Desulfovibrio desulfuricans: one gene and its partner. The protein of the gene in region 1 interacts with the protein of each later gene in a pairwise test. Links are inferred from orthologs where the notes say so. Each region holds a gene or a part of one and is shown on either strand. Other genes may lie near its edges. The genes, in order: rlmN and ftsZ.

Region 1 (11,907 bases):
GAAATTCTGGCTGAGTCGCGCATTACGGAAATACGCAACCAGCACGCCCAACTGGCGCGCTGGGCGCAACAACTGGAAAGCGGAGCTGTTCCTTCTGGGGACAACCGCTGACATTCCGCGTTCATTAGGCCGTAGGGCCTGACCGTGGGCTTTGCAGCATGCGGGCCAGAGATCTCTCAAATCCCGTGGTGGGCTTTTGAGGCAACTTTAGTGGAAGTGAGGTAGGGAATGTTCAATTCATTACTGCTGGTGCTGCTCATAGGAGCCATCGCCTGGGCGGGAGCGGCCATAGGGCTTGCGGGCCTGTTCGGCGTGGCGCTGCCTTATGTGGCAGTAGTCGTGTTCATCGCCGGTGTCGTCTGGCGCATGGTGTACTGGGCCAAATCGCCCGTGCCCTTCTGCATCCCCACCACAGGTGGGCAGGAGCAGTCGCTTGACTTCATCAAGCAGGCAAAAATCGACTGTCCCAGCACAACTTGGGGTGTTGTGCAGCGCATGTTTCTGGAAGTGTTCTGCTTCCGTTCGCTGTTCCGCAACACGGTTGCGGAAGTAAGGGAATTTGATCCCGTCAGCAACGGGCCGCGCACCATCTATTATTCCTCCAAGTGGCTGTGGGTTTTTGCCCTGCTGTTCCACTACTGCTTCCTGCTGGTTTTTATCCGTCACTTCCGTTTCTTTATGGAACCCGTGCCTTCCTGTATTCGCTTTCTGGAAAGCATTGACGGCATCATGCAGTTTGGCTCGCCCCGCTTCTTCTGGACGGGCGGCCTGTTGCTGGTAGCGCTGCTGTTCCTTCTGGGACGCCGCCTGTTCAACGAACGCCTGCGCTACCTTTCGCTTGCCAACGATTACTTCCCCCTGTGGCTGATCATCAGCATCGTGGGTACCGGCATCTGCCTGCGCTATTTCGACAAGACCGAAATCGCCCAGGTCAAGATTTTCGTCATGGGCCTGACCCACTTTGCGCCTGTGTCCACCGTGGGCATCAACGCCCTGTTCTTCACGCACCTTACTCTGGTCTGCGTACTGCTGATTTACTTCCCCTTCTCCAAGCTCATGCACATGCCGGGCGTGTTCTTCAGCCCCACGCGCAACATGGCGAATAATTCCCGCCGCGTGCGCCACATCAACCCCTGGAATCCGCCCAAGCAGTACTTCACCTACGCCGAGTACGAGGATACCTACCGCGACGCCATGGCCGATGCCGGGCTGCCGCTGGAAAAGCAACCCGAAAAGGCCGCCGAGTAAGGAGTTTCCACGATGGCAAAATTACCTACGCCGCAAATGCTTGTGTCCAGCCGCCCGGCCTTTCCCGCCCAGGACTGGCTTGACACCAAGCCCGAATTTACACCGGGCAGCTTCTGCTACCCGGCCAAGCAAGAGACCATGGAACTTCTGCACATGCCCAATCCCCACGAATGGGATCCGGCGGCAGAAGACTGGAACCTGCCCGAAAACTGGGAACAGATTCTCTGCGACGCTTTTGAAGAACGCCTTGAAAAACACCGTTCGCTCAAGCTGTTCATGGATATCTGTGTGCGTTGCGGCGCCTGCGCCGACAAATGCCACTTCTTCCTGGGCACCAATGATCCCAAAAACATGCCCGTGCTGCGCGCCGAGCTGCTCCGTTCGCTCTACCGCCGCGACCACACCATGCTGGGCAAGATCCTCGGCAAGAAAGTTGGCGCTCGCGGCTGGGACAAGGAAGTAGTGAAGGAACTCTTCTACTACGCCTACCAGTGCACCGAATGCCGCCGCTGCTCGCTCTTCTGCCCCTACGGCATCGACACGGCGGAAATCACCGCCATCGTGCGCGAATTGCTGCATGAAGTGGGCCTTGGCATCCACTGGATCATGGACCCGGTCAAGAACTGCAGCTTCACCGGCAACCACCTTGGCATCAAGCCCCACTCCTTTGTGGAAATCGTGGAAATGCTGGCCGATGACTGCGAAACCATCACCGGTATCCGTCCCAAGACGCCCTTCAACGAAAAGGGCCACGAAATCCTGTTCATCACGCCCTCCGGCGACGTATTTGCCGACCCCGGCATCTACACCTTCATGGGCTATCTGATGCTCTTCCACGAGCTGGATCTGGACTACACCTTCTCGACCTACGCTTCGGAAGGCGGCAACTTCGGCTCCTTTACCACGTTCAACATGGCAAAGAAGCTCAACGCCAAAATGTACGCCGAAGCCGAGCGTCTGGGTTCCAAGTGGATTCTGGGCGGCGAATGCGGCCACATGTGGCGCGTGATCAACCAGTACATGGACACCTACAACGGCCCGTCGCCCTCGCACATGACGACGCCTGTTTCGCCTTACACCGGCACGGTGTTCCAGAACGCGGCTTCCACCAAGATGGTGCACATTGCCGAGTTCACGGCTGACCTGATCCACCACAACAAGCTGAACCTCGACCCCAGCCGTAACGATCATATCATCACCACCTTCCATGACTCGTGCAACCCTGCGCGCGGCATGGGCCTGCTTGATGAACCCCGCTATGTGCTCAACGCCGTGTGTAACAACTTTGTGGAAATGCCCGAGAACACCATCCGCGAGCAGACCTTCTGCTGCGGCGCGGGTTCCGGCCTCAACACAGAAGAAATCATGGAACTGCGCATGCGTTCCGGCATGCCGCGCGGCAATGCCCTGCGCTATGTGCAGGAAAAGCACGGCGTCAACCACATGGCCTGCGTGTGCGCCATCGACCGCGCCACCCTGCCCCCGCTGGCCAATTACTGGGCGCCCGGCGTCAATGTAAGCGGCCTGCACGAACTGGTGGGCAATGCCCTTGTGATGAAGGGCGAGTGCAAGCGCACCATGGATATGCGCCAGGAAGACCTGCCCAACGTGGTAGAGGATGATGACGCGCCCGAGGCGCAGGGGGAGGGTCAATAGATGTATAACTCCAAAGCAGTAATTCTTGGGATCATTATCTTTGTGGTCCTGTTCACCTCCCCGTTCTGGGCAAGCATGCTGGGCAAGTCCTATACCAGCACCGGCATTGCGCTGCCCAAGAATGAAAAAGAGTGTGTGGAAAATGTGGATTTCATGCGCGACAAGCACATGCAGCTGCTCAACGAGTGGCGTGATGAAGCCCTGCGCAACGAAAACCGCACCTATGTGGCATCCAACGGTAAAAAGTGGACCATCAGCCTGCAGAACACCTGCATGAAGTGCCACACTGACTACAAGGGATTCTGCGAAAAGTGCCACGTGGCCAACAGCGTTGATCCCTATTGCTGGACCTGCCACATCATTCCCCAGGGGAGCAAGTAATGAACAAGAGCAGAAGAAGCTTTCTGAAAGTGGCGGGGCTTTCTGCCTGTGCCCTGAGCAGCGGGTTGGCTGGCCTTGGCGCCTTGTCCGGCGTTGCTCAGGCCAAGATTGCCCCCGGTCACTATGAAAAAGGTGCCAACGCCCTGCACGCCAAGCGCTGGGCCATGGTTATCGATACGCGCCAGTTCAACGGCCCCAAGGACTACGAACCGCTTATCGAAGCCTGCCATAAATTCCACAACGTCCCGCACGTTCCGGGCGATCAGAACATCAAATGGTTCTGGCTTGATTCATTCGAGCACACCTTCCCTGATGAAATGAACGCCTTTTTGGACAAACGCCGGGCCGAAGCAAGCTATCCGCTGCTGTGCAACCACTGCACCAATCCGCCCTGTGTGCGCGTTTGCCCCACGCAGGCCACCTACAGGATGGAAGACGGCATTGTGGCCATGGACTACCACCGCTGCATCGGCTGCCGCTTCTGCATGGCTGGCTGCCCCTACGGCGCGCGTTCCTTCAACTTCAAGGATCCGCGCAAGTTCCTGGCAGATCCCGTGCCCAATCCGGCCTTCCCCACGCGCATGATCGGCGTGGTGGAAAAATGCACCTTCTGCGCCGAGCGTCTGGCCGTTGGCCAGTTGCCCGCCTGCGTTGAAGCTTCTGGCGGCAAGATTCTCTTCGGCGACCTGGAAGACCCCAATTCAACGGTGCGGCAGGCTTTGTCCGCCAACTACAGTATACGCCGCAAGCCCAACCTGGGCACGCAGCCCGGCGTTTACTACCTCATATAGGGAGGACAGGCCATGGTTGAAAAATTGCTCGAAGGTCCCAAGACCTACTACTTGTGGCTGCTCTTCCTGCTCTGCGTGATCGCAGGCTGCGGCATTGTGTATCTGGATCAGCTCCAGAACGGTCTGTCTGTGACCGGCATGAGCCGCGACGTTTCGTGGGGGCTGTATATTTCGCAGTTCACCTACTTCGTCGGCGTTGCCGCCTCAGCCGTTATGCTGGTGTTGCCCACGTACTTCCACCACTATAAAAAATTCAAGCGCATGATCATTTTTGGCGAATTCATGGCCGTTGCGGCCGTGGTCATGTGCGCCCTGTTCATCGTGGTTGACCTTGGGCAGCCCCAGCGCATGCTCAACGTTATGCTGCACCCCACGCCCAATTCCGTCATGTTTTACGACATGCTGGTGCTCATTGGCTACCTTGGCCTGAACATCATCATCGGTTGGGTGACCCTTGAAGCCGAGCGTCACGAAATCGATCCCCCGAAATGGATCAAGCCCCTCATCTATCTTTCGATTCTGTGGGCCTTCTCCATCCACACGGTGACCGCCTTCCTGTACGCCGGCGTTCCTGGCCGCCACTACTGGCTTACCGCCATCATGGCTGGCCGCTTCCTGGCTTCCGCCTTCTGCTCCGGTCCTGCCATCCTGATGCTGCTCATGCTCTTGCTGCGCCGCCTCACCGGCTTTGACGTGGGCAAGGAAGCCGTGAAGACCCTGACCACCATCATCGTGTACGCCATGTGCGTGAACGTGTTCTTCTTTGTGCTGGAACTGTTCACGGCCTTCTACAGCAATATTCCCGGCCACATGGAGCCCATCCACGTGCTGTTCTTCGGTCACGGCGGGCATCTGCTGTGGGTGAGCTACTGGATGTGGGCTGCGGTTATCATGGCCTTCGGTTGCCTTGCCATTCTTATTCCGCCCAAACTCCGCACGCACCCCACGCTCATGCCCATCGCTCTGGCCATGCTCGTGGCTGCTTCGTGGATCGACAAGGGTCTTGGCCTTCTGATTGGCGGTTTCACCCCCAACATGTTTGAAGCCATCACTCCCTACATGCCCACTGGTAAGGAAATTGCCGTGGCCCTTGGCGTGTACGCCGTGGGCGCGCTGGTAGTCTCCCTGCTCTGGCGGATTGCGCTTGGCGTGAAAAAAGAAGTGAACCACTTCTCTGACTAACCGTCAGGTACGTGTACTCAAACGCCCCCGCGTCGCCGACGCGGGGGCGTTTTGTCTTGCTGGCTGGGGCCTGTCGCCGCATAGCCGCAAGTAGCACAAGCAATGATCCAGCGTAACCGTGACGGCATTTCTTCAACCGCAAGCTTGACTCGCACCCATGCTCGCGGGCATAGTATCAGCCATTCCCCGTTATTTTATTCGCAAGGAGCCATGGATGCATCAAGCGCTCAAAGACGCCATAACCATAAGCAAAACCCTGTTGCGCAACGGCTATGACGCTCATGTTATCAACGCCCCCTTGCAGGAGCACCTGCTGGAAAACGCCACGCAGCCCACTGTGGATATTGCCTGCGAGCCGGATCTCGATACGCTTATCAAGCTTTTTCCCAAGGCAGTGCCACAGCACGACAAGCGCGCTCTGGCAACGCTGGAAGAAAACGGCTTTATTTTCTGTTTTTATCCCCTGGAAGTAGCTGCTGCCGGACACCCGGAACTTTCCCTGCTGCGCATCACGCCTACCATGATGGACAGGATGCCTCATGAGGAGCAGCTCAAGCTGCGTATCACAGGCTTTGGCAGCCCTGAAACCACGCAGGATGCCTACGACGGTTTTGAAGACGTCAAGGGCGGCGCTATCCAGCTTGCGGGCCTTCCGGATGAAACCCTGCGCCACAATTACCTGCTGGCGGTACGCGCCCTGCGTTTTGCAGCCAATTTTGACCTGCCCATCGAGCCCAACACATGGCTTGCCATTGTGCGCGCCTCAAGCCGCGTGCTTGATTACGTCCCGGCTACGGACATCATGGACGAATGGCGCAAAGTTGCCGCCGAATCCATGTACCGATTTGTGCGCCTGCTCTTTGATTCGCATATCCTTCAGGGGCTTATCCCCGAAGTGGCCTCCCTCTCCTGCCTCACCCAGATGCGCAACAAGGAAGGCGACACGGAAAACGTGTTTGAACACACGCTTGAGTGCATGAAGCACTACCCTGAAGAAGATTTCCACTACGACTGGCTTGGCACCATGGCCATGCTGTTCCACGATGTGGGCAAGCTCTACACCGGCGAATATTTCGACGGCATCTGGACGTACTACCAGCACCACCGCGTTGGCGCCAAGGTGACGCGCAAGATACTGCGCCGCCTGCACTTTGCACAGGAAGATATCGACCTGCTGTGCCATCTGGTGCGCCACCACATGCGCTTCCACTTCATGATGACCGACAGGGGCATTCGCCGTTTCAAGGCGCTGGACGACTACCCCCGGCTTATCGCCATGGCCAGGGCCGACCTCAAGGCCCGCGACGGCATTCTCACTTCGTTCAACCACAATATGAAGTATCTGGATCGCGCGGAAACGCCGGAACAGATGCTGGAACCGCTGCTGAACGGCAATGAGATCATGAGCGAAACCAAGCTGTCGCCAGGCCCGCTGGTGGGCATTATTCGTGACGCGCTGTTGCAGGCCCAGATTGCAGGCGAAGTTACGGATGTTGAATCCGCTGTGACCTTTGTGCGTAATTACGCGCGCAAATCAGTGGGATAACCGGCCAACCGCCTATGCTGACACTATGGGCGTTCCTTTGGGAACGCCCTTTTTTGCTTGTTCACAGCCTATAAACGCGATGTTGCTGGCATGAAAATTTCTTGCCCATCTGCGCCAAACATCGTAGTTCAACTGCCAGTGCGCAACATATTTGCACCACAAAACCCTATCTAATTCCGGCAGAACATATGACCAATCTTCTCAACCTGACCCTTCCCGAACTGGAAAACTGGCTTCAAACCGAACTGGGCGAGCGCAAGTTCCGCGCCATGCAAATTTGGCAATGGCTATGGCAACGCATGGTTCGCGACTTTGAATCCATGACCAATATTTCAAAAGACTGCCGCGAAAAGCTGACTGCCAAGGCTGTCATTGTCTGGCCGGAGGTAGTCACGGTTGAGAAAAGCCAGGACGATACCACAAAATTTCTGCTGCGGCTTGAAGACGGAGCCCTGGTTGAAACAGTGCTTATTCCTTCGGACTCGCGTGAGGGCGTACGCCGCTGGACGCAGTGCGTGTCCTCGCAAGTGGGCTGCGCCATGGCCTGTACCTTTTGTTCCACGGGACAAATGGGCTTTGAACGCAACATGACCATGGCCGAAATTCTGGGGCAGATACTTGTGGCGCGTGCGCACCTGGGTGATGACAGGCCGGAATGGCCCATGCTGCGCAATATTGTGTTCATGGGCATGGGCGAGCCACTGCTCAACATGCGCGAGCTCATGCGCTCCCTTGAAGGCCTGAATAATGCCAAGGGGCTGAATTTCTCACCCCGCCGCATCACAGTTTCCACATGCGGCATTGAAAAAGGGCTGCGCGAGCTGGGAGATAGCGGCCTTGCTTATCTGGCGGTTTCGCTGCATGCGCCAACGCAGGAACTGCGGGCGAAAATCATGCCCAAGGCCGCACGCTGGCCTCTTGACGAGATGTTTGAAGCGCTCAAGTCCTACCCGCTTAAAACGCGGGAGCACATTACTTTTGAGTACCTGCTGCTGGGCGGGGTCAACGACGGGCTGGAACAGACCAGGGATCTGGCCCGGCTGGTGGGCGATGTGCGGGGCAAGCTGAACCTTATTGTTTACAATCCCGCGGAGGGCGCACCTTACGCCGCCCCTACGGAAGAAAGCGTACTGGCCTTTGAGCAGTACCTCTGGAAGCGCAAGATCACGGCCATTCTGCGCAAGAGCAAGGGGCAGGACATCAAGGCAGCTTGCGGGCAGCTTAAAGCTGACCGGCAGGCACAATTGGACTGAACGGGCAAGCCTTATGCTGGAATAGCTCTAGCGTTGGGCCGGACGCCGCCTTGAACCGCCGCAGCACGTGTCTGCCCCATCGCGTGGTTTCAGCCAGCCGTAACCGCCGGTCCAGCGGCGACAGAGCCTGTAAATCAGCAGGGGAAGCAGGGCTAGGGCGCACACAAGATGCAGCATTTTGACGTAGGCATACACGCCATCATACAGAGAAAAATTGGGCATATTGTGGACGATGAGCGCCAAACCGCTGATGGCCAGCCCTATCAGCAAAATAATGCGCAGCAAGCCGCACCGCGTCAGGCAGTAGGCACTGCGCCCCTGAAGGCGCCAGACGGTAAAGGCGTACGTTCCCAAGAACAGCAGTGCCGCAGAAGAATAATAATGCGCAACAGATGGCGACCAGTTGGAACTTTGAATCAGCCCATATCTTCCAGCTTGCGGCAGATGCGCAAGGCCGCTCCACACGGCTGTGAGCATGCTGGCCAGCCACAATACACTGAAGAATGAGGAAAAAAGCGAGGGCTGGTTTTTCATGGCTTGCGCCTCATCTTTCTTTCACGCCACAGTCTTAGGCCAGCCAGGGCCGCTCCTGCCACTGGGGCCAGCAGAACAGCCTTCAGCAGGCTGTTTTCCTTATCCATACTGGCGCCAGCCGGGCGCAGGCTCGGCATACCAAAGCCTACCTTTCCCTGACGCAGCATGTTGGCCTCGATATCGCGAAAAAGCACCGAAGAAACATAGATGGTGTTTGTTCCGCCATTTTCTTTGAGCCCAAAAATATCCCCACCCCGCTGTTCCGCCATTTCCTTGGCCAGCGTTGCCATTTCCTCACGAGGTCCTATGCGCATGGCCCCCTGCGGACAGGCCGTCACGCAGGCAGGGCTTTCGCCAGCCTTGAGCAGAGAACTGCAATAATCACATTTGAACATCTGCCCGTTGCCAACATATCTGGGCGCAAGATTCAGGTAAGGCCCAACCCCCGCCTGGCGTTGCGGGATACCCCACGGGCAGGCCCGGTCGCAGGGGCCATCCCCCAGACAGGTGCTGCGGTGGGAGTAAACTGCGCCTTCGTTGCTTTGGCGCAAAGAGCCAGTGCTGCACAACGTGACACATTGGGGGTTCAGACAATGCAAACAGCGCCGCGGCAAATATATCCGCCGCTCCACACCGTTAACCGTGATGGAGCACGACTGGATGAAAAGCCAGTTATAGGGAGTAAGCCGGGAGACTTCATCGCGGCGGGTCGACCAGTCATTGCCGCGCACCCATGAGGGGTAAGGCCGGGGGATCGGCTGAGTTGGGACGGGGATTTCTGACAGATTTCTGTCGCGGCAGGCTGAGACACAGGCTCCGCAACCATTGCAGAGATCCACATCAATGATGGTGGCACGGTCAGCACCGTTACCCTGGCTCTGTACCCCCGAGGCCAGGGAAGATGCCGCACCCGCCAGCGATAAGCCAGCAGTGCCTGCCATGGCCTTGATGACTGACCTGCGCTGTAAAAACAGTTTGTTGCCCATGGGAATGCCTTGCCTGTTACTGTCTTGCAGTAATCCTATAGGCCTGCCTTTACCGTGGCGTCAACGTCTCAGGCAATTTGTCCGGCAAGGTCTGGTCATCCGGGGAATGGTTGTCCCTCCATCCACAGCACGGCAACTGACTGTCCAGATACGTATCAGGCAAGCGCGGCCTTTTCAAATGGCGGTGGGGGTCTCCAACGCCAAAACAAGGCCAGCAAAGGCACAAGACCTGCCAGCTCTGCCAGTTCACGCGGTGCAACCAGCCCTATCCCCCACCACAGTCCTACGCAGGCGGCGCAGCTGCCAAGCATGAGCCCCCACTGCCCAAGCGACATGGGGCGCGCGGCCCACTGAAAATAGCCCACTGTAAGCAGGGCTACCCAAACCTTGGTAATGGTGAGGGACAAGGCCGCGCCTTCAAGGGGCATGGCAGGAATAAGAGTAAAGCAGCACACCAGATTGCACACCAGGCCCGTAAGATAAAATAGCAGGAGCAGGCGGTGCTGGCGCATGCCGATCATGGCGTATGCCGCAAGGTTGTGCAAAAAGGCCGTTGCCAGGCAAGGTGTAAGCAAGCGCTGTGCGGTGACCGCACTTTGATAATTGGGACCGTAAATCAGGGGAAGAAAGCGGTCGCTCTCCACACAGATAAGAAAGATAATGGGCAACGACGCAGCCCAAAGGGAGCGGGCAGTCTGACCGGCCAGCTGGCGGAATGCGCCTTTGTCCTGCTGCCACAGCTTTGCCAGCAGCGGAAAAATCACCTTGCCCAGCAATGCGCTGGAAACAAGCACCGACAGGCCCTCAACAGTTTCCCACGCCACCCCGTAGCCGCCCACATCAGCATTGCCGCCATACTGCTTAAGAAATATGACGTTGATCTTGTTATAGAACATGGCGCAGCCAGCCATGCAGGTAAAGATGAGGCCGTGCTTCATATGGCGGGCCAGATCTTTCATGCCATCAAGGCCAACTCCTGCCAGAGGATTGCGTTGCAAGGCCAGCAAAGCAAAAATGATGCACAGCACCGATTCCATGGGCTTGTACAGGGCAATCACAATGGGCGGGGCCCCAATGACCACGCAGACGATGCCAAAGCCAATGCCCAGCAGTGCTGAAGGCACACGGATGCGCATTTCCACATCCTGCCGCCCCCGCGCCTGGCAGAGCGCAAAAAACGAATCGCTCACGCCGTCCAGTCCTAGACCCGCGGCTATGCACATAACCACAAGCCGCAACTCTGGCGTATAGTTCTGCCAGCCGGTCACAAGCCATGTAACGCAGAGGGCCAGAATAAGCACAATCAGCTTGAGCCAGGTGACTTCACCCAGCAGAGCCACCGGGCGCCCTTCGCGGCGGGCAAATGTTGAGAGCAGAAAATCGTTAAGGCCCACGTCAGCTATGGTTTTCACCAGATAGCCGAACGTGAGCGCCAGCACGACCTGCCCCAGTATATCGGGGCTGCGGCGTGCAAGAAGAATGGTAAAAGCGGTCCACGCCAGGTCGCGCGTCCACTGCGCACCCAGAATGTACCCCAGTCGTCGGGGGATGCTTTTCAGCTTCATGAAACGGCTTTACCTGCTCCCTTTGAATCGCACCACAGCCTTGAACCCAGGTTTGAGTTCCAGACCAGGATTGGGGACAGTAAGCTCCACCGTATAGTAGGACGGGTTTGAAACGCTCATATCACTAGAAACCCAGGAAATTTCATTCACTGTACCGTTGAACTTCTTATTGTTCAGCGAAGGAATCTCAACTTCCACCGAGTCGCCAGCCTTGATGCCGCTGATTTCGGCCTCGTAGACAGGCACCTGGATCAGCACGGGATCAAGCCGCCCCACACGCACGGGCGTGGTGCCAGCGGCCAACAGGGAACCGGGGTTGAGCGTGGCGTCAAGTGACAGCACATAACCGTCAATGGGAGAAGTCAGCGTAAGCGAGGCTGGCAGGCGCTCCCCTTCCTTGATGGTCGTGCCGAAATAGCCGCTCAGTTCTTCGAGACGGGCGGCAAAGTTCTGTTCAGATTTCTGGATGGTCACAGTCAAAAGTTCAATGCGGCGCTTCAGGGAGTGAACATCGTCTTCCAGTCGGCTGGAAGCCTGTGCTGAACCAAGCCCCGAGGCCGCAAGCTGCCGGGCCTTGTTACGCTGGGCGGCAGTTTCTGCAAGCTTGCGGTCAAGATCAAGCACCTGCCCTCTCAGATTCTCGGTAGCAGCCCCGGTGGTTACTTCTCGTTGCAGCACCCGCTCGGCCTCTTCCTGAAGGTGGTACCGCATCAACGGGGCACCCTTGGCAACGGCTTGGCCAGGCTTGACCAGCACCTCGTCCAC
Region 2 (11,863 bases), on another replicon or contig:
CTTGCCCTGAAAAAAAGCGGACGTAAAGCCCGTAACTCCTACACACGAGCATCTGCCCCGGTCAAAAAAAGCGGCGGCGGATCAAAAGTACGTGCGGGCGGGGTTATCGCGGGGATTTTCAGGAGGCTCAAGGGCTTCAGCGGGCTGAAAAGCCTTGCCGCGTTGGCTGTGCTGCTGACCTGCCTGGGGCTGATTCTTGCTGGTGTGTGTTATTCATCGCTCTGGCTCTACAACAAGGCCATAACCAGCGATTTTTTCACCACCCGCCATGTTGACGTGACCGGCAATGTGCGCCTCTCGCACGACATGGTGCTGCAATACGGCGGCATACGCGAGGGCGACAACAGTCTTGCAGTCAGCATTGCCAAGGTTGAAAGAAACCTGCGCAAGACGCCCTGGGTTGAAGAAGTTTCTGTTAAGCGCCTTCTGCCGGACAGGTTTGTGATACGGCTGAAAGAACGGTTGCCTTCTTTCTGGGTGCATAAGGACGGGGTGCTGTATTACGCCAACGAGCTTGGCGAAATTATAGCGCCGGTTGAGAGCAAAAATTTTCTCTCGCTGCCCACCTTGCGTGTTGACCCGGGGGCAGAAGACGCCCTGCCGTACCTGACGCGCCTGATGAAGGGCATGCAAAGCGGTTTGCTGCCCATAGAGGCGGGGGCGGTTTCGTCCGTCAGCGTGAGTCCCGGCAAGGGCATTGAAATTTATCTTGAAGACAGGGAAATGCGGCTTTCCATCGCTACTGACGATTGGGAGGGCAATCTTTCCCGGTTAAGTCTGACCCTGGGCGATCTGGCCCGCAGACACGAACTGCGCAATGTTCGCGAGATTCGATCTGTTAACGGCAATGTTTGGGTTTTACTTAACCAGCCAGCGTAAGAAACTTGCGGCATGCGCCATAGTGGCATGCCGTTGCGACCCGGAGACAGGAGTTTTGAGGAGAATGGCATGAATAAGTCCGAGCTCATCGTTGGCCTCGACATCGGCACCACAAAGATATGCGCTGTGGTGGGCGAGCTGTCGGAGTCGGGTCTTGTAGATGTGGTGGGCATCGGCACCAGTGTTTCCACTGGTTTGCGCAAGGGCGTGGTGGTCAACATTGAACAGACCGTCCAGTCCATCCGCAAGGCCGTGGAAGATGCGGAACTTATGGCGGGCTGCGAGATCCACTCGGTATACGTGGGGATTGCGGGCAGCCACATCATGGGCATCAACAGCCACGGCGTGATTGCCGTCAAGGGCGGCGAGGTCGCGCAGCGCGATATTGAACGTGCTCTTGATGCCGCCAGGGCTGTGGCCATTCCTGCCGACCGCGAGGTCATCCATATCCTGCCTCAGGAATACATTGTTGATAACCAGCGCGGCATTGCCGACCCGCTCGGCATGGCTGGCGTACGCCTTGAAGTGAAGGTGCACATTGTTACCGGCGCAGTTTCTTCAGCCCAGAACATTGTGCGCTCGTGCCACCGCAGCCAGCTCGAAGTTGCCGATATTGCCCTTGAATCGCTGGCATCAGCCAAGGCCGTGCTGACCGAAGAAGAACGCGAAATCGGCGTTGCTCTGGTTGATCTGGGCGGCGGCACCACCGATATCGCCGTTTTTGCCAACGATGCCATCAAGCATACGGCTGTTCTTGCGCTCGGCGGGCAGAACCTTTCCAACGACATTGCCTTTGGTCTGCGTACTCCCATAGCCTCTGCCGAAAAAATCAAGCTCAAGTATGGTTGCGCCCTTGCCGACCTTGTGCGCAACGATGAATTTATTGAAGTTCCCAGTGTGGGTGGTCGCGAGCCGCGCCGGCTTTCGCGTCAGGTGCTGGCCGAAATATGCGAACCCCGCATGGAAGAAATTCTTTACCTTGTGGATCAGACCCTCGTGCGCTCCGGCTACAAGGACATGATCGGCGCAGGTGTGGTGCTCACGGGCGGCACGGCGCTGATTGAAGGCTGCCAGGAACTGGGCGAACAGATTTTCAATCTGCCCACGCGCATTGGCTACCCGCGCAACATCGGGGGCCTGAAAGACGTGGTCAACAGCCCCAAATTTTCCACGGCGGTCGGGCTGTTGCGTTACGGCGCGGAAAAGGAACTTTCCGGCCAGAAAAAATTTACCACACGTAGTGAAAGCGGCGTTTTTGACGGTGTGCTTTCGCGAATGAAAAAGTGGTTTGCGGACATTTCATAACAACCTCAAGCGGGCATTTTGAGGACAGCACAGAGGAGAGGTGTAATGGCTCAGTCTATCGTTGATGATATCGATACCTCGTTGGCCAGCAATGCCAAGATCAAAGTTATTGGCGTAGGTGGTGGCGGCGGTAATGCAGTGCAGAACATGATTGCCTCTGGCCTGCGCGGAGTGCAGTTTGTTTGCGCCAACACCGATGTGCAGGCGCTGAACAAGAACGGTGCCTCCGTTAAGGTGCAGCTTGGTGAAAAGCTTACCAAGGGCCTTGGCGCTGGCGCCAACCCCGCCATTGGCCGCGAGGCTGCGGTGGAAAGCGTTGGCAGCATTCGTGAAGCCATCGGCGATGCCGATATGGTCTTTGTTACCGCTGGCATGGGCGGCGGCACCGGCACCGGCGCTGCTCCTGTGGTTGCTCAGGCTGCCAAGGAAATGGGCGTCCTCACCGTGGGTGTTGTGACCAAGCCCTTCAGTTTTGAAGGTGCCAAGCGCAAGCGCGCGGCGGAGGCCGGGCTTGAAGAGTTCAAGCAGCATGTGGACTGCCTGATCACCATCCCCAACGACCGTCTGCTTGCCTTTGCCCCCAAGAAGGCTCCTTTCTCCGAAATGCTTCAGAAGGCCAACGATGTGCTGTACTACGCCGTCAAGGGTATTTCTGACGTCATTGTGGGCGAAGGCCTCATCAATCTCGACTTTGCAGACGTGCGCACCACCATGGCCGAAGCTGGCATGGCCCTGATGGGCACGGGCATCGCCTCTGGCGAAAACCGCGCCCGCGAGGCCGCCCAGCGCGCCATCATGAGTCCGCTGCTTGAAGATGTTTCGCTTGAGAGCGCCAAGGCGGTTCTGTACAACATCACCGCCCCCACAGATATCACTGCCGAGGAAATTGCCGAAATCGGCGACATCATCGGCGATGCCACGCCTGAAGAAGCCAACATCATCTTTGGTGTTGTGTTTGACGACAATATCGGCGACGAAATCCGCCTCACCGTTATTGCCACCGGCATTGATTCTCCTCAGGTTATTCAGCCCGTGCAGGCTCCTGCGGCCACTGTCACCAACTTCCGCAAGCCCGGCCCTGACGCCGTGGTTGCCGAACCGCGCCGCATGAATTCCCGCGCGGCCCAGCAGAGCATGATGGACGAGCAGGAACGCGCCGAGTCGCGCTTGCCGCAGTCTACCCGCCGCACCGAAGTGGAGCGCTGGTACGATGAAAACAGCAATCGTCCTCCCTATCTGCTCAAGCGTGAGGTTGTGGGCCAGCCGCGCCGCCGTGCGCATAACCCCGGCCATGAAGACTTCACCTATGATGAGGATGATTTTGAAATTCCCACCTTCATCCGCACCCAGGCCGACTAATTCCGTCGTTGCCTGAGTGCGTGGGCAGAATGCCTTTCTGCCATGAAGGCTCATGATTTTCAGGGCTTGCCTCTTCGGCCCTGAAATGCCCGCCGGGAGGCCCATTGGGGGCCTCCCAGAGTGGGGCGTAAATGTCCGCTATAGTCCGTGAGACCCAGGTTTCGCGGACTTTTTTATTGTGAGGCAATCCGTAGAAATCCGTCCATCCTTCAAAATAGACCGACTAGTACCGCATTCCAGACACATGGTTTGATATATAAGCCCCGGAACCGATGCCAAATTGCCCCCTTGCGCTGCGTGATTGGCATTGCTATGCCCATGAGCAGGGCATTTGAATGTTAATCCAAAGCGTAACTTTGCACTTGGCCGCCAGCCAGGGCAGCGCATGGAAACGCTGCGAGCATGAATCGAACCTTGAAATCCATGTCTCCGGCACAAAATTCTTTTTCATATCTGGCGAAATATTGGGCTGGTTTTTGTGCGTCAGCGGAGGTGTGCCTGTGTGCATCTGTCGTGCTTGTCATGGCTAACTGGCCTGACAGCTATGTGTTTCTTTTTGCGAGTGGCATTCCTGCCAGGGCTGGATAAGCTTTTAACCGATGGGGTTGATTCATGAATAAAAAGTGTCTGCATATCCTGTGGGTTAACGATAACCCCGTCACCGCTGAAAATATGGTCTTTATGTATGCCACAAATTCCTTGCTGAAAGGCTGGTGGGAAGAAGTACACCTGATTCTTTGGGGTGCAACAGTCAAATTGATTTGTGAAGACGTGAAGTTGCAGGGTCTTCTCAAAAAATTTCATGATGCTGGCGGGCATGTCTCCGCATGCAGAAAGTGCGCTGAAAACCTCGGTGTGTTTGAGCAGATAGAAAAGCTGGAAGGTGTTGATGAAGTTTTTTACATTGGGGAGGCGTTTACAAAAATCCTCAAGGATGATGAAAAACTTATTACCATCTAGCTCCAGCTGAATAGTTAAGCCCTTTTCATGACAAGGGTTCCACTAATCAAACTGGCAGCGCCGGTATCTGTTCTGAGCCGCTGCTGGCCTGCGGAGCGATATTTCTTGTGTTGTCCGCCGCACAGATTTTGCGGCGTCTGGATTAAACCGAGTGGTTTTAAATACAGAAGGATGTTCTTGGCGAGAGCATGACAATCAAGCGTTTTCTGACCATTTTGCGGTACATGTTTTTGCCGCAGCGTCGCAATGCTTGCCCGCACTGCGGCGGCATCCGTTGTATTGGCGCATGTCAGTTCAGCGCCCAAGAGTCAGACGCTGTGACTGGTCAAGAGAGTATAAAGCAGGAAGCTCCTGCCCCGAGCGAGGGCAAGCAAGGCTAGAACCGGTTTGTTGCTGCAAAAAAAGCCGCTGCGGTAGCAGCGGCTTTTTTACTTCAAGGAAATTTGTGGTCTACCAGCGGCGGGGCGCGGGGCGACGTTCTTCGGCCTGGTTGATGCGAAGGGTGCGGCCGCCAAAGTCAACGCCGTTCAGGGCTTCAATGGCCTTGTGGGCATCGGCTTCGTCCATTTCAACAAAACCGAAGCCACGGGGGCGGCCGGTTTCGCGATCCATGATGAGCTTGACGGAAAGGGCTTCGCCGTAGGGGGCGAACAGGGCTTCAACGCCTTCCTGGGTGGCGGAAAAAGGCAGATTGCCGACATAAATGGAAACAGCCATAACGACTCCGTTGTTGAGGTGGGTAAACTTTCCGCTTGAAGCCTTACCCACGCAAAGTCTCTGGCAAAAAGAAATACTGCACCCTATGAATAAGGGCGAACAGTACTGTTAAGCAAAAAAATCGTCAAGTATTATCTGCATTGGCTTCAAAAATGATTGCCAAACGACAAACTTTGACTAAACTGCTCCGCATTGGGTGGTATTTTTACATTCCTACGCGTGCATTATTCTGCTGTTAGCTGATTATGCACTCAATAGCGCATTAATCTAAACTGTAAAAGGCCGGTTTAACCGGCCTTTTTGACAGCAAGAATTAGATTGCCTGCGTCTTTTTCTTTGCAGGAGCTTTCTTCGCCTTGGCGGGAGCCTTGGCAGAAACTTTTTTTACTTTGGCGGGAGCCTTCGCCTTGCTGGCCTTGCTGGCTTTGTGTGCCTTGGTTCCACTTGCAACAGTTGCCGGAGCGGTGTTAGCGGCGTTGGCTTCAGTGCTGAAGAGGCAGGGAGCAGTCATCAGCGAAAGGGCCACGGCAGCCATAAGGAGCTTTTTCATTTTCGTATCCGTTTCTTCTGGTTATGCCACATCTACAACAATATGGCTGTACGTCTATGGCATGAGCGGACGGCGGACGCAATAACAAATTTGAGCCTACGGAACCGGGCATTTGCGGGCATTTTTTATGGCTCGTCCATTGTGGCGGCAAGGGGTTTGCTGCTTCTGCCCCATGTTGACAAAAATATGGGGCAAATGCTCTAAGGATAAGCTGCGCTGCGCCGCCGGATATGATAAGCATCTGCGGCTTGTTCAAGGTTCATGACCAATGGCCCGGATGGGGATGGAACCGGTATTTTACCGATCTAGCCACAGCCCGGCCACAGCACGGCCAGCATTTCAAACTGTACTTCTAACACAAAGAATCGCCATGGCTTTTTTTGCACCCCGTGATGTCAAGACTACACTCGTATGCCCGACCTGCGGCGCGCCCCTGCATATCGCCCGCACCTGCCACGAAGTCTATATGTACTGCCCGGCCTGCAAGGCCCAGTTTCCGCTTCAGGACTACATCCGTCAGGCGGATGAAGCCATGGAGCATTTTCTGGAAAACGTCTACTGCAATCGCATCTAGCGTTATCCCCATCATGCATGCCAATGGGCTGCCAGCCGTTTAATCCGTGGCTGGCGCAGCGGCCCTGGCGGTTGCGCTGCGGGCCAGTTCCCTGGCTGCCGCCATGCCGCTGGCCCAGGCCCAGTGCAGGTTGTAGCCGCCCAGCAGGCCTGTAACGTCCAGCAGCTCGCCCACCACAAACAGATTATTTTGCAGCAGGCTGCGCATGGTCTTGGGGTCTACCTCGTCGGTATTTACGCCGCCAGAGCAGGCCTCCGCTTTTTTTAGCCCCGCAGTTGCCTGCGGCGTCACCGTGTGCCGCTGCACAGTTTCCACAATCGCCACGCGGGCCGCGCGTGAAAGCTCCGCCACCTTGCGCCTCGCGGTTTCCTCCGGCAGCAGGGCGTCCACAAGCCTCTGTGGCAGGAGCCTTGCTAGCAGGGCGCGCGGGGTCTGTTTGCCAGTCTGCGGCGCATCCATAAGCGCGGCAACATCCTGCCCCGGCAAAAAATTCAGCGTGATTGCAGCGCCTTCGGCCCAATAGAGGGATGCTTTGAGGGCTGCTGGCCCGCTCAGCCCCTCATGGGTGAACAGCAGATCATCCTCCCAGCAGTGCTGCCCAAGCGTAACGCCCACAGGCAGGCTGATGCCCGTCAGGTCGAGCAGAGGGGAATCCGAATTGAGGCGTAGCGGCGCAAGAACGGCGCGTGGCGCAATAATATTGTGCCCCAGCTCTTCCGCCAGCCGATAGCCGGCACCGCCGCCGCCAGCCTGAGGCCATGCCGGGCTGCCCAGCGCCAGCACCAGAGCCTTGCCGTGCCACGAGCCGCCCTCCGTCTGCACGGAAAAACCATCCGCCAGCGCCTCTACTGCTGTTACTGTGGTGCCGCAGGCAATAACGCAGCCATGTTTGCGGCAGTCGTCTGTCAGCGCCCTGACCAGCCGATGCGCGGAAACCGTCAGAAAAAGCTGGCCGTGGGTGCGCTCCTCAAAGGGCAGATTCCACTCCTGCACAAGGCGCAGCATGTGCTCCGGCGTAAAGCCCTTGAGTGCTGGGGCGCAAAATGCATTACCCCTGCTTCCGTCACAGCGGTAGTCCTTGGGGCTGGCAGCGCGGTTGGTAAAGTTTGCCTTGCCGCCGCCGCTGACAGCCAGTTTGCGCCCCGGCACAGGGCCACGTTCCAGCAGCACAACGCTCAGGCCTTTTGACGCCGCCTCGCGGGCGCACATAAGCCCCGCAGCGCCAGCGCCCAGAATCAGCACATCGGCAACATCCGGGCCGCGTTGCCCGCTGTTTTGCACGGGCTGTACGCTCTTTCTTTTAGGGGGCTTGGATTGTACGGAATCCTTGCCTCTGGGCTTGGCTGGCGATGTGCTTTCTACAGGTGCCGCAGGCGCAGCGGGCGTGGCCTTGGGGCCGGGTGTTTGCGGGGCAAAGGCCTGACGTGCCGGATTTGACAGAATTTTGCGCGTGGCGCTATTTTGGGGAGCTTTGTTGTGCATGCGGCGAAGGTATACGAGGCTTTGGCGGCTGCCAAGCCCTTGTGTGCCAGCAAACCGCCTTTGCTGACCTGCCCCGCGCATCCGCGCAGCCATTTCTTGTTACCGGGATTATCATGCCAGTTCTTGCTTCATCCTACGTTGCGCCGTGGTTTGTGCGCAACGGCCACGCCAATACCATGTGGCCCGTGCTCTTTCGTGAAAAGCCGCAAATGTCGCCTTCTGTGCGACGGGTGCGCCTTGAAACGCCCGATGGCGACTTTCTTGATGTGGATCAGCATCCCTCGCTTGGAAAGGACAGGGCGGAGCGCCCGTTTGGGCAGGGCAGGGGCATAGCTGTTATTTCGCACGGGCTGGAGGGCAACAGCCGCCGCAAGTATGTTCTGGGCATGGCCAATGCCCTGCGGGCCGAAGGCTTTGACGTGCTGGCCTGGAACATGCGCTCCTGCTCGGGCGAGAGCAACCGCACTGCGCGCCTGTATCATATGGGCGAAATTGAAGATCTTGGAACAGTCGTGCGTTTTGCCGAGCAGTTTGACCGCCCCCTGCTGCTGGCTGGCTTCAGCATGGGGGGCAACCAGATTTGCCGTTATCTGGGCCGGGGGCCGGTTTCGCCGCTGGTGCGGGCGGCTGTGCCTGTGTCCGTGCCGTGTGATCTTTCCGCCGCTGCACCGGTAATGGACGGCCCTGCCTGTCGCATTTACATGAGTTATTTTTTGCGAACCCTGCGCAAAAAAGTGCGCGAAAAGGCCGAACGCTTTCCTTCCTATCCCTCTGTTGAAGGCGTGGAAAAAATCCACACTTTTGCAGAGTTTGACGAGCGCTTCACCGCGCCTGCCTTTGGCTTTGCATCAGCCAAAGATTATTGGGAAAAGAATACGGTTCTGCCCGACCTGCCCTGCATAAACGTGCCAACTCTGCTGCTCATGGCTGCGGACGATCCTTTTTGCGCGTCATCGTGCTATCCGTGGCAGACGGCGAAACAGAGCGCGCACCTGCATCTGGAGGTTGCCCCGTACGGCGGGCACGTGGGGTTTGTACAGCAGAAGCAGGAATACTACAGCGAGCAGCGTGCGCGCGAATTTGTGCAGCAGTTGACGGGGCGCGGCATTTTTTAAGCGTTTGGTATCGCAGCAGGCGCAACAACAGAGGGCTTGTTGCGTTGGCAGATTTGCGACGCGTCAGCTTTTTTGCCGCTCGGCCAGCCGCTTCTTGGTCAGAACCGTGGCCACGGCGTTAACCGGGTCTTCCGGCCAGGGATGCTTGGGATAGCGGCCCCGCATTTCTGCGCGCACTGCCGGATAGCCGTTGCGCCAGAAGTGGGCCAGATCGCGGGTGACCTGCAAGGGACGCCCTGCGGGCGAATTGAGGCGCAGCACCAGAGCCACGCGCCCATCGGCTATGCGCGGCGTGTCCACGCAACCGAATAATTCCTGTAACTTGGCGGCCAGCCAGGGGCCACCGTCTTCACCATACACAATGGGGCGCATGGCCCCTGACGGCACCTGCCATTCCGTGGGGGCCTGCCGTTCAAGTATCCGGTGGAGATTCCCCGGCAGCAGACGGTGCAGGGCATCGAGCAATTGCTCCGGCCCGAGCGCCGCCAGCGAATTTGCGCGCCCCTGCTTGCCTTGCCCCGCTGACCTTTCGAGCGCCTGCTGCAAGGCTGGCGCGAGCCAATCGTTGAGAGTCGCCAGCAGGGCGGCATCAGAAACATCGGGCCATGCCTCGCCGTCCAGCTCGCGCAGCAGGCTTACCCGCGCGCGCCACTGCTGTGCGGCATCATCCCACGGCAGACATTCCAGCCCCTTGTTCTGCACATGGGCGCACAGGGCCGCAGCGCACTCATCGGGCCGTGGCCGAGGCAGGGGGGCATCTTCCAGAACCAGAGATCCCAGCACTCGCTGCCGCCGGGCGCTGACCAGCCCGGCATCCGAAACTGTGAGCTTGTCTTCGTTGCAAATATCTGCGCTGAAAAGCACTGCAAGATCATCGGGCGAAAGGGCGGCGGCAAGGCGGATGCGCCCGCGCGGCGTTGCGCCGTCAACTTCTGCCACTGCCAGAAAGGGCTGCCGCGCAAGAGGGTCGTCGCTGGCTATGTGGGCGGCCCGTCCGCTGCGCAGGAGATAGGGTGTCATGGCGGCTACCCCGCCCGGAAAATTTCCATTGCCGCTACCCTGAGGCTGACCGTCTGTCTGCCGCATGGCGACCTGCTCCGGCCACGCCACAGCCAGCAGTTGCCCAAGGCTTGCGGCCTGAGCGAGAGCTGCGGAAAAAATGTTGTCCGCTTTGTTGGATTGCCCCTGTGGTACTGGCCGGGAACCTTTTCCCCCGTGCAGTTCAGGCTGGCGCATAAGCCGCTGCGCCAGACGGCGCACACGCTCGCAGGCGGCATCCACATTTTTGCCCGCTGCGCCATCGCGGCACAGCCAGTCGAGGCGGCGCAGCACATCGCATCCCGCGCCTGCGGCAGGCATGCCGCCCTTGCTTTTGCCAGCGGTAAAGGCCAGCGGGTCGCGTTCTTCCAGCAAGGCGGCAATACAGGCTGCCAATGCGGCAAGGGAGTTGTCGCGCCCCCACAGCAGCAGGCGCGCCGTGCGGGGTGCCAGAGGGAGCGCGGCCATGCTGCGGCCCAAAGCCGTTGGCCGCATCCGGGCATCCACCGCGCCCAGTGCCAGAAGGTTCTGTCTGGCGACAGCCAGATGGGCCACGGGCGGCGTGTCGAGCCATGCGAGCGAGGCCGGATCGGTCACGCCCCAGACCGCCAGTTGCAAGGCAAGTCCGGTGAGGTCGGCATCCTGAATTTCAGCGCGGATGTGCGGACGCATGCCGTTTTCCTGCTCTTTTGCCCAAAGGCGGCAACAGATGCCGGGTTCGGTGCGTCCGGCGCGTCCGGCCCGCTGGGCAGCGCCAGCCAGAGAAACGCGCTCTGTCACAAGGCGGGTGAGGCCGCTGGCCGGGTCAAAGCGCGTCAGGCGCGCAAGGCCGCTGTCCACCACGAGCCTCACGCCCTCGATGGTCAGTGATGTTTCGGCAATGGATGTGGCAAGCACCACTTTGCGTTGCCCCTGCGGGGCGGGTGCAATGGCCGCATCCTGTTCTCTGGCGCTAAGGTTGCCGTAGAGCGGGCACAGGGCCACATCAGCAGGCAGTGTGCCATCGAGCAGGCCTGCAAGATGGCGGATTTCGCCCGCGCCGGGCAAAAAAGCCAGCAGACTGCCCTTTTCTGCGTGCAGCAGATGCAAAATGGCATCAGCCATGTGCCGCCACAGCAGCGGCCCTGCCCCGGCAGCAGACAGGTGCCCACCGCCCACAATCTGCCCTGCGCGGATTTTGGGTGGCAGGTGCATCATCTGCACAGGAAAGGTTTTGCCCTCGCAAACAACAGAAGGGCAGCCTCCCATGAGGCCTGCCACGGCCTGCACATCCAGCGTGGCGGACATGACGACCAGCCGCAGGTCGGGGCGCAGCGCAGCCTGACTTTCAAGGCAGAGGGCAAGGCCGGTATCGGCAGTGAGCGAGCGCTCATGAAATTCGTCAAAAATCACACAGGCGATATCCGGCAGTTCAGGATCATCCTGCAACATGCGCGTGAGCACGCCCTCGGTGACAACCTCCACGCAGGTGCGGTTGCTGACGCGGCTTTCATCACGCATGCGGTAGCCTACAAGACCGCCCGGTTCTTCACCCAGCAGGGCCGCCATATAGCGCGCCAGCGCGCGGGCCGCCACGCGCCGTGGTTCAAGCAGCAGAATGCGGCGGCCCTCAAGCCAGGGCTGCCCCATGAGCCAGAGGGGGACGCGGCTGCTTTTGCCCGCTCCCGGCAGGGCGCTGAGCACCAGATTGCGGCCCTGGGCCAGAGAATCCAGAATTTCTGCGCGCGAAGCGTCAAGTGGGCATGGGGGCAGGCCTGGGCAACGATCAGGGGAGCCTGCGGGGGCGGCAATGCGTATCGGCGAATCGGTCATGGCTAAATGCGGCATGGCTGAGGGTAAATGCGATAGAATAGGCGCATTTTTACTGGTAATCCAATGCGTGTC

What was found.
Region 2: the proteins of rlmN (region 1) and ftsZ interact in binary tests that used the Escherichia coli proteins (3 or more experiments, as listed by UniProt). The link is inferred for Desulfovibrio desulfuricans from one-to-one orthologs.

Annotation. Positions count from the first base shown.
Region 1 is NZ_JANFYZ010000003.1:54,674-66,580, forward strand. The notes cover bases 6,122-9,024. They hold rlmN (dual-specificity RNA methyltransferase RlmN), read left to right. Parts: upstream 6,122-6,992; coding sequence 6,993-8,057; downstream 8,058-9,024. Other genes in these bases: NE637_RS04685 (HD domain-containing protein), read left to right, coding at 6,122-6,804; NE637_RS04695 (FeS-binding protein), read right to left, coding at 8,085-8,591; NE637_RS04700 (4Fe-4S dicluster domain-containing protein), read right to left, coding at 8,588-9,024. Also shown: NE637_RS04655 (RsbRD N-terminal domain-containing protein), read left to right, coding at 1-111; sulfate reduction electron transfer complex DsrMKJOP subunit DsrM, read left to right, coding at 229-1,248; sulfate reduction electron transfer complex DsrMKJOP subunit DsrK, read left to right, coding at 1,261-2,904; sulfate reduction electron transfer complex DsrMKJOP subunit DsrJ, read left to right, coding at 2,905-3,285; sulfate reduction electron transfer complex DsrMKJOP subunit DsrO, read left to right, coding at 3,285-4,076; sulfate reduction electron transfer complex DsrMKJOP subunit DsrP, read left to right, coding at 4,089-5,258; more of NE637_RS04685, read left to right, coding at 5,473-6,121; more of NE637_RS04700, read right to left, coding at 9,025-9,577; NE637_RS04705 (oligosaccharide flippase family protein), read right to left, coding at 9,733-11,142; NE637_RS04710 (HlyD family secretion protein), read right to left, coding at 11,152-11,907.
Region 2 is NZ_JANFYZ010000001.1:483,015-494,877, reverse strand. Bases 1,528-4,386 are described here. They hold ftsZ (cell division protein FtsZ), read left to right. Parts: upstream 1,528-2,229; coding sequence 2,230-3,543; downstream 3,544-4,386. Other genes in these bases: NE637_RS02045 (DsrE family protein), read left to right, coding at 4,156-4,386; ftsA (cell division protein FtsA), read left to right, coding at 1,528-2,184. Outside these bases: murB (UDP-N-acetylmuramate dehydrogenase), read left to right, coding at 1-10; NE637_RS02060 (cell division protein FtsQ/DivIB), read left to right, coding at 1-879; more of ftsA, read left to right, coding at 949-1,527; more of NE637_RS02045, read left to right, coding at 4,387-4,503; NE637_RS02040 (hypothetical protein), read right to left, coding at 4,518-4,808; NE637_RS02035 (RNA recognition motif domain-containing protein), read right to left, coding at 4,954-5,220; NE637_RS02030 (hypothetical protein), read right to left, coding at 5,534-5,755; NE637_RS02025 (dual CXXC motif small (seleno)protein), read left to right, coding at 6,141-6,344; NE637_RS02020 (BaiN/RdsA family NAD(P)/FAD-dependent oxidoreductase), read right to left, coding at 6,384-7,826; NE637_RS02015 (YheT family hydrolase), read left to right, coding at 7,940-8,941; ATP-dependent helicase HrpB, read right to left, coding at 9,005-11,791. UniProt on the Escherichia coli protein: Essential cell division protein that forms a contractile ring structure (Z ring) at the future cell division site. The regulation of the ring assembly controls the timing and the location of cell division.